DNA from 2 places in the Clostridium sp. OM05-6BH genome. Region 2 is predicted to be linked to the other one. Evidence: riboswitches for the same ligand, from Rfam matches in the RefSeq annotation. Region 2 holds a riboswitch; the other holds the start of a gene.
What was found. A riboswitch is a leader RNA that binds a small molecule or an ion and turns the genes downstream of it on or off. The one in region 2 is predicted to bind thiamine pyrophosphate.
Positions count from the first base shown of each region.

Region 1: it holds a riboswitch for thiamine pyrophosphate, as region 2 does, so the genes downstream of both, thiC (phosphomethylpyrimidine synthase ThiC) here and thiS (sulfur carrier protein ThiS) in region 2, are expected to answer to the same signal.

Region 1 is NZ_QULH01000003.1:219,459-223,749, reverse strand. It holds gene DXB73_RS05135 (hydroxymethylpyrimidine/phosphomethylpyrimidine kinase) at 1-284, opposite strand, end outside; gene thiC (phosphomethylpyrimidine synthase ThiC) at 458-1,765, opposite strand; TPP riboswitch at 1,916-2,025, opposite strand; gene DXB73_RS05125 (hypothetical protein) at 2,222-2,671, shown strand; gene DXB73_RS05120 (Lrp/AsnC family transcriptional regulator) at 2,850-3,326, shown strand; gene DXB73_RS05115 (deaminase) at 3,310-3,798, shown strand; gene DXB73_RS05110 (ROK family protein) at 4,218-4,291, shown strand, end outside.
Region 2 is NZ_QULH01000001.1:207,998-212,288, reverse strand. It holds gene DXB73_RS00985 (hypothetical protein) at 1-1,085, shown strand, start outside; TPP riboswitch at 1,211-1,320, shown strand; gene thiS (sulfur carrier protein ThiS) at 1,446-1,640, shown strand; gene thiF (thiamine biosynthesis protein ThiF) at 1,645-2,301, shown strand; gene DXB73_RS00970 (thiazole synthase) at 2,465-3,235, shown strand; gene thiH (2-iminoacetate synthase ThiH) at 3,362-4,291, shown strand, end outside.

The DNA.
Region 1 (4,291 bases), on a different contig from region 2:
AAATCCTGTAGGATTTCGGCAACAGCAGTGGCAATCTGTCCATTTCCTAACATGCCAATCTTGATGGCGTTTGGGGTGATATCCGACAATACGGACATAAGCTGTGCAGATACGACATCAGCATTTATTAAATTGTTCTGTGTAACGCCAAGTGTGTTTTGTGCAGTCAGGGCAGTGATAACACTCATTCCATATACGCCATAGGCAGTCATTGTTTTTAGGTCGGCTTGAATACCTGCGCCGCCGCTGCAATCAGATCCTGCAATAGTAAGTGCTGTTTTCATAATCCCATCTTCCTTTCTCTTTCTACTGAAAATGTGGCCTTCGCATCTGATGTTTTGTATGCGAAGGCCAAAATATAATCATTATAATATATAGCGCAATAGTTGTAATTGCTTCATCCGGCAATAGTTAATATTACTGTGATCATTTATTCCGCAGCTATAACTGCCGTCGATTATTCGTCAAAAATGGATACGATCTCGCCATCCAAAATGCGGTTCATATTTTTGACTGCACAGAAGTTACCACACATAGAACAGGTATCTTCTTTTTCTGGTTTTGCACCTTCACGGTAAGCCTTTGCCTTTTCCGGATCGATAGACAGTTCAAAGGTTTTGTCCCAATCAAGATCATGACGTGCGGCGCCCATTGCGTCATCCCAGTCGCGTGCGCCCGGCAGTCCCTTGGCAATATCGGCAGCATGAGCAGCGATCTTGGAAGCGATAATTCCTTCTTTTACGTCGTTAAGATCCGGTAATCTAAGATGCTCGGCCGGTGTAACATAACACAGGAAAGATGCACCATAAGTAGCGGCGATCGCACCACCGATTGCGGAAGTGATGTGATCGTATCCCGGTGCAATATCAGTAACCAAAGGTCCTAATACATAGAATGGAGCACCTTTACAGATTGTTTTTTGAATTTCCATATTTGCCTTGATCTGGTTGAGCGGCATATGTCCCGGACCTTCGATCATTACCTGGACATCCTTTTCCCAAGCACGGGTTGTTAATTCGCCCAAAGTAATAAGTTCCTGAATCTGAGAAATGTCAGATGCATCTTTGAGGCAGCCCGGACGGCATGCATCACCGAGGCTCATCGTGACGTCGTACTCGCGGCAAATATCAAGAACTTCATCATAGTATTCATAAAATGGATTCTCTTGTCCGGTCATTTCCATCCAAGCGAAAATAATTGAACCGCCGCGGGAAACAATGTTCATCAGTCGCTTGTTACGCTTAAAACGGGCAGCAGTTTCTTTGTTGACACCGCAATGGATCGTCATAAAGTCAACGCCGTCTTCTGCGTGCATACGCACAATATCGAGCCATTCTTTAGCGGTGATGTCTTTTAATGCTTTGTGATAATAAACAACAGCATCATAAATTGGTACAGTACCGATCGTAGCCGGACATTCACTCGTCAGCTTGCGGCGGAATTTCTGTGTATCGCCGCAGGAGCTCAAGTCCATGATTGCTTCTGCACCCATGTCTACCGCACTTTTTACTTTTTCCATTTCCATGTCTAGGTCCGTCCAATCTCTGGAAGTTCCGAGATTTACGTTGATCTTGGTGCGTAAGCGGCTGCCGATACCGTTTGGCTTCAAGCATTTGTGATTTTTGTTGGCAGGAATAATAACCTGACCGAGAGCGATCAGCTCACGAAGTTCGTCTTCGGCAATGTGTTCGCTTGCTGCGACCGCTTTCATTTCCGGTGTGATGATGCCCTGTCTGGCAGCATCCATCTGTGTTGTATAACTCATAATTTCCTCCTTGTCTGAGGGGCTGCATTGGCAAAAATAATAGCTGGAGTTTCCTATTAAGCAAAAAAGCACCTCAAAAAGTATCTGAGGTGCTTATTATAAGCGAAAGTACATATAGTCTGAAACACATTTCGGATAGAATGTGTGCCTTATATATGGAATCCATCTCCCTACGCCGGTATTAGCCGGATCAGGTATATGGGTCGGAACAGGTCCCTCTCAGCATAGGAGTAATCTCCTTAGCTCCCCAGATTGTATTAGTAATAACATTTATCAGTATAAGGTGGTTTGGCAATTCTGTCAATCATCAACCATATAGAAAAGAGAATTGCGCACAGTACAGAAAAGAGAATTGCGCGTGGCATAGAAAAGTGATTTGTGGTATGATGAAAGAAGTTATTTGCAGGACAAAGATTGTGTTTATTGAGAGATAGCACATGGAAAGGAAAGATGCGTATGGCAGATTTTGCAAAGTTGACCCATGTTGCCAGTGAAGTAGAGGGAAATATGCTGGTAGGACGATTAAAAGATGCAGGATTGCAAGCTTTTGTGCAGCCATCAGTCAGTCCGGTGCAGGGCAAGCTGTATACGGGCGAGTTGGGAATGGTGGCTTCCGGTGCAGATGTTTGTGTTGCTGCAGAGCGCTTGGAAGAGGCGAAAGGCTTGCTAAATCAGTGGAATGCAATACAGCCGGATGAAGCAGAGCTTGCGGCAGAGTCTGAGGAGACCGGAGAAATTCCGCCGGAAATCTTAGAATATTTGGAAGAGATCACAAAGGACAAGCAGCAATCAAGGTTAAATAGTATGCTTTGGATGGGAAGATCCAAAATGATTGCACGCATTTGTGCGGGAATTATGTTTATCATGGCGGTGATCTGCATCATATTAAGCGTGACCATGCAGTGATTCAAATGAGGGCTGCCGATGTGCGATCGTGCAGTGATTCAAATGATGGATGTAAGTATAAAGAATCACTATCAATTGCCATGTTGAGCAGGGGCTGCGAAAGTGAATATAGTGATAGAAATTGTAATTCATAGCAACGGAAGAAATTGACAGAATATATGGGCATGGAGGTTTTGCGATGAAGAATAAGGAATTAGATCATGTAGATAGAGAAATATTGCGTATGCTGCAGGAAAATGCGAGAATGTCATTGAAAGACATTGCGGAAGCAGTGTTTTTGTCATCGCCTGCGGTATCGGTGCGCATTGACAATATGATTGAAGCTGGTTATATAGAGGGCTTTCACGCGACGGTTAATCCGGTCAAGATGGGCTATCATATCAAGGCGTTTATCAACTTGGAAGTATCGCCGATCGATAAGGAGCAGTTTTATCCGTATATCAAAGCCTGCCCGAATGTGGTAGAGTGCAATTGTGTGACGGGAGATTATTCTATGCTTTTGGAAGTGTGGTTCCCTAGTACACATGAGTTGGATCAATTCATTGGTGAATTGCAGCAATATGGACGAACCAAAACACTGATCGTGTTTTCTACTTCTGTAGAACACAGAGGGGTTCATGTGGATGGAGGTTTTAATGATGGAAAGGCGCGATAAAGTTAATTATTATTTGGATCTGGCAGATGTCGTGTCGCAGAGGGGAACCTGTCTGCGAAAGCGTTACGGTGCTGTCATTGTAAAAAATGACGAAGTAATTGCAACGGGATATGTAGGAGCGCCGAGAGGCCGCAAGAACTGCACAGATATTAATCGATGTATTCGCGAAGAAATGAAAATACCGCGCGGAGAGCGTTATGAATTGTGCCGCAGTGTGCATGCGGAAGCGAATGCGATTATCAGCGCAGAGCGGGAAAAAATGATTGGATCGACGATGTATTTGTCGGGTCGTGAGGTGTCAACAGGAGAATATGTACACAATTCTAATAGTTGTTCGATGTGTAAGCGAATGATCATTAATGCGGGAATCAAGCAGGTGATCGTACGTGATGATGAAGAGCATTATCGGGTGATCGAGGTGCAAAGCTGGATAGACAATGATGAGTCCTTATCCGGGATTTCAGGATATTAAGATGTGAATTTTGCTGGGAAAGATGTGGAAATTGGTCCGGAAATGGGACAGGTTAATAAATTGGACAGAGAGCCGAAAACAGGGACAGACCAATAAGCCGGACAGGGAGCCGGAAACAGGGACAGACCAATAAGCCGGACAGTGTGTCGGAATAGGGACTGACCATAATACAGGTCATTTGTCCGAAATTGTGGATAACTGTCCTGTTTTGCGGACAATTAGTGGATAACTCAACAAAAATGGGGAGAAATCCACAGGTTATCAAAGTTATCCACGAAAAATCAGTACATTTATTTTCTTTCTGATGACAGATTACAGAAAATTTGGTACACTTATTACAAAATATTATGAAGGATGTACGCTCGAAATTCTTCGTTCAGTAGATTCGGAGAGTACATAAGGAAGAAATGGAGGAAACTATGGCAAACTATATATATGGTATCGATATCGGGGGAACAACGGTAAAGATGGGACTTTTTGATGAAGAAGGAAC
Region 2 (4,291 bases):
GATCAATTGGGGTCAATCGGACAGAAGGAAAAATACAGATCAATAATACAACGGTCTTATTTTCGAGCATTCGGGGTGCGGAAATGAACATGATGACCGGTTGCCGTGTTGTCACCCGGGAGAGTTCCAAAACCAAATCAAAGAAACATGCCTCTTTAGGAGGCGCTGTAGCCGGAGGCATGCTATTTGGACCGCTTGGAGCAGCAGTTGGGGCTGTTGGGCTTGGCGAAATGGATGGAAAGACCATCGGGACTACGGTGTCTGATCAGATACCTACCTGTACTCATCTGGGCGTTATGGTCAATATTGATGGTTTTATGTCAGAGGTGGTATTGCTCTCGAATCAAGTAGACCAAACGAGTGCTGCATTTGTAAATGCCAGAAATGAAGCACAGAGTATTATTGCGCAGCTTGGCAAATTAGCTAAGATGCCTGTTCCATCGCACTTTTTGCAGCCGGAGGAGGAACAGTCTGTGAAAGAGATCGAAGCGCAGATCGCGGCCAAGCAGTCAGAGCTCCAGATCGCCATCAACGACAGACCAACATATGATATTCCGGCTATGTACCGCACTCCAGAGCAGCGGGGAATGTCGGATGAGCAGTATTTGCAGTATTTAAATAATACAGATGCACAAAGAATGTCACAAAGTGCAGCGTATGAGGATGCATTAAAAGGGATACAAGCGGAGCAGAAGGCAGTTTGGCAGACCAAAAGCGAAGCAGAACGAGCTGAAAGAAACGCGCACATAGAGCAGAGAGTGGATAATGCAGGTTATCTGAGTACGCTCAGTTCGGTTGCCACATTGATCTATAATATTATTTTTTGGTTTCTGTCTGTATTCGTGCTGCTTTTCGCTATTGCAGGATTTGCAAATGCAGGTATTGTGAGTGGTATTATTTATTTGATCACAGCGATAATGATCAATCCGCTGGTTGGCGATCATATTCGGGATAAGGGCGCTGCATTTCCCAAATGGGCGGTTATTATTATATTGATAGTTGGATTTCTGGCGGGAGCGTTGACGTTTCCGATCACGGATACGTCCTCTAATAAAACAGCGAGTATAGAAAGAGTAAATTTTTGAAAGATATTCTCATTTATCGTTGCGTTGATTTCTTTTTTGTGTATAATGATAACTGAGGTCGTTCGATATGCATTGTGCCTGTCAGAGGATGACGGGGCCTGATCTTGCATACGAAGGTCATAATATAATAAAAACAGGGGAGCTTGAATATAGCAGGCTGAGAGGAAGTGCTCAAACTTCGACCCTTTAACCTGATGCGGATAATGCCGCCGTAGGAAGTCATGATAAGAAGATTTTTTGCAGGAGGCATCAGATGTCTCCTGTTTTTTTACTTTATAGGAAACTTCTTGTTTTCATTATTGGATTAAAGTGTCAGTGGATTTTGGCACTAGGATCCATTACCAACAGAGGAGGAGAAGCATGGTAAAAGTAAATGGTGAGTTGTTAGATCTTGCAGGAAAGACAATTTCTGAATATCTGACAACAACAGAGTATGATCCAAAGCGAATTGCGGTAGAGCGCAATGGAGAAATTGTTTTTAAATCGCAATATGATGATGTGGTTTTGCAGGATGAAGACAGCATAGAAGTTGTCAGCTTTGTAGGAGGTGGTTGATGAAATGTCGATGAACAGGGAACAGAGCTCTGCTATCTCCACAAAGGAAGAATGGATGGCGGCGCTCACGATGCGCCATGGAGAGGAACGGCAGAAAGCATTTTCGGCTGCAACAGTTGCTGTTTGTGGATTGGGCGGACTTGGCTCGAACATAGCGACCGCATTGGCGCGTGCCGGTATTGGTAAATTGATCTTGATGGATTTTGACTGCGTGGATATTACGAATCTTCACCGTCAGCAGTACAAGATCACGCAGATCGGAATGCCCAAGACAGAGGCGATGGTACAGAATCTGCGGGAGATCAATCCTTATATTGATACGGAGATACATACTGTGCGCATTACAACGGAAAATGCGGTTGCTCTTTTGCAGGAGGCGGACATTGTATGTGAAGCGTTTGACAATCCGGAAGCGAAGGCAATGCTTACGAACCTCGTGTTGGAGCAGTTTCCACAAAAGTATTTTGTGGCGGACTCCGGTATGGCGGGATTTGGGGATCCTAATATGATCCGGACGCGGAAATTGACGGAGCATTTTTATTTGTGCGGTGATGGATGCAGTGATGTTGCGGACGGCGTTGGATTAGTGGCGTCCAGAGTGATGATCTGTGCGGCACATCAGGCACATACGATCCTGCGCATCCTCGCAAAGGAGCAGTAGACAGCAAACTAAAAGGTTGGTTTCACAACGGAAAGAAGCAGCCGGCCAAAAACAGACGCTGGTTTCACAATGGAAAGAAGCAGCCGGCCAAAATCAGACGCTGGTTTCACAACGGAAAGAAGCAGCCAAATAAATGACACATACAACAGAAATGGAGATTATCATGAAAAATGACAAATTAGTAATTGGTGGACACGAGTTCAATTCTCGTTTTATTTTAGGTTCTGGAAAATATTCCATGAAGTTGATCGAGGCGGCAGTAAAAGACGCCGGAGCGGAGATCATTACGCTTGCAGTGCGTCGTGCCAATACGAAAGAGCAGGAAAATATTTTGGATTACATTCCGGAAGGGATAACGTTATTGCCGAATACCAGTGGCGCCAGAACGGCTGAGGAAGCCATTCGTATTGCACGTTTGGCGCGTGAACTGGGCTGTGGCGATTTTGTTAAAGTAGAGATCATGCGCGACTCGAAGTATTTATTGCCGGACAATCAGGAAACGATCCGTGCAACAGAAATTCTTGCGAAAGAAGGATTTGTGGTTATGCCATATATGTATCCGGACCTCAATACGGCTAGGGATCTTGTGAACGCCGGTGCATCTTGCGTGATGCCGTTGGCTTCACCGATTGGATCCAACAAAGGATTGGCTACGAAGGAGTTTATTCAGATATTGATCGATGAGATCGACCTTCCGATCATTGTAGATGCCGGTATTGGAAAACCATCGCAGGCGTGTGAAGCAATGGAAATGGGTGCAGCGGCGATCATGGCAAATACAGCACTTGCAACCGCAGGAGATCTGCCAATGATGGCATCTGCGTTCAAGGCAGCGATCGAGGCCGGAAGAAAAGCATATCTGGCGGGAATTGGAAGGGTATTGACGCGTGGTGCATCTGCTTCCGATCCGTTGACCGGATTTTTGCGCGACTAAGGCGATACAGATTAAGGTGTCAAAAAGTTTGAATAGCTCTATCATAGAAAGGGACTATAGACACCATAATCCTATCATAGAAAGGGACTATTGACACCATAATCCTATATAGGAAAGGAATATAAAATGGAAAATCAATTTTTAGTAGATTCTGAGTATCTTTCCCCGGAGGCTCTTGCGGTAAAGCACCGTCTTGAGACAGATCCTTCTTCCAGAAAAGATCATATGGAATATTTACCGGGAATGGAGATCATTGAGTCAGACGTCTGTGGTAAGGTGATGACTCAGATGAAACAGTATGAGGCAGATCGTTATACGGCAAAAGATGTGCGGGCGGCATTAGAGCATGAGACATGTACAATTGAGGATTTTAAGGCGTTGATCTCTCCGGCAGCAGAACCCTTTTTGGAGCAGATGGCGGAGCGTGCACGAAGAGAAACGAGTAAACATTTCGGTAACACGGTGTATCTTTTTACACCGTTGTATATTGCCAATTATTGTGAAAATTACTGCGTGTATTGTGGCTTTAATTGCTATAATCACATCAACCGCATGAAGCTGACGATGGAGCAGATCGAAAAGGAAATGAAAGTTATTGCGGATTCCGGCATGGAAGAAATTTTGATCCTGACCGGCGAGAGCAGAGGGCAAAGTTCGGTAGAATATATTGGAGAAGCCTGTAAATTAGCGAGAAAATATTTTCGGATGGTTGGACTTGAAATCTATCCGGTCAATACCGATGAATATCGTTATTTGCATGAGTGTGGCGCAGACTATGTAACGGTATTTCAGGAAACCTATGACACGGACAAGTACGAAACGCTGCATTTGATGGGACACAAGCGCGTGTGGCCTTATCGCTTTGATGCGCAGGAGCGAGCACTGCGGGGAGGAATGAGAGGCGTGGCATTTTCGGCGTTGCTTGGTTTGTCCGATTTTCGTAAAGACGCACTTGCCAGCGCACTTCATGTATATTATTTACAGAGAAAGTATCCGCATGCGGAAATGTCTCTTTCCTGTCCGAGACTAAGACCGATCATTAACAATGACAAGATC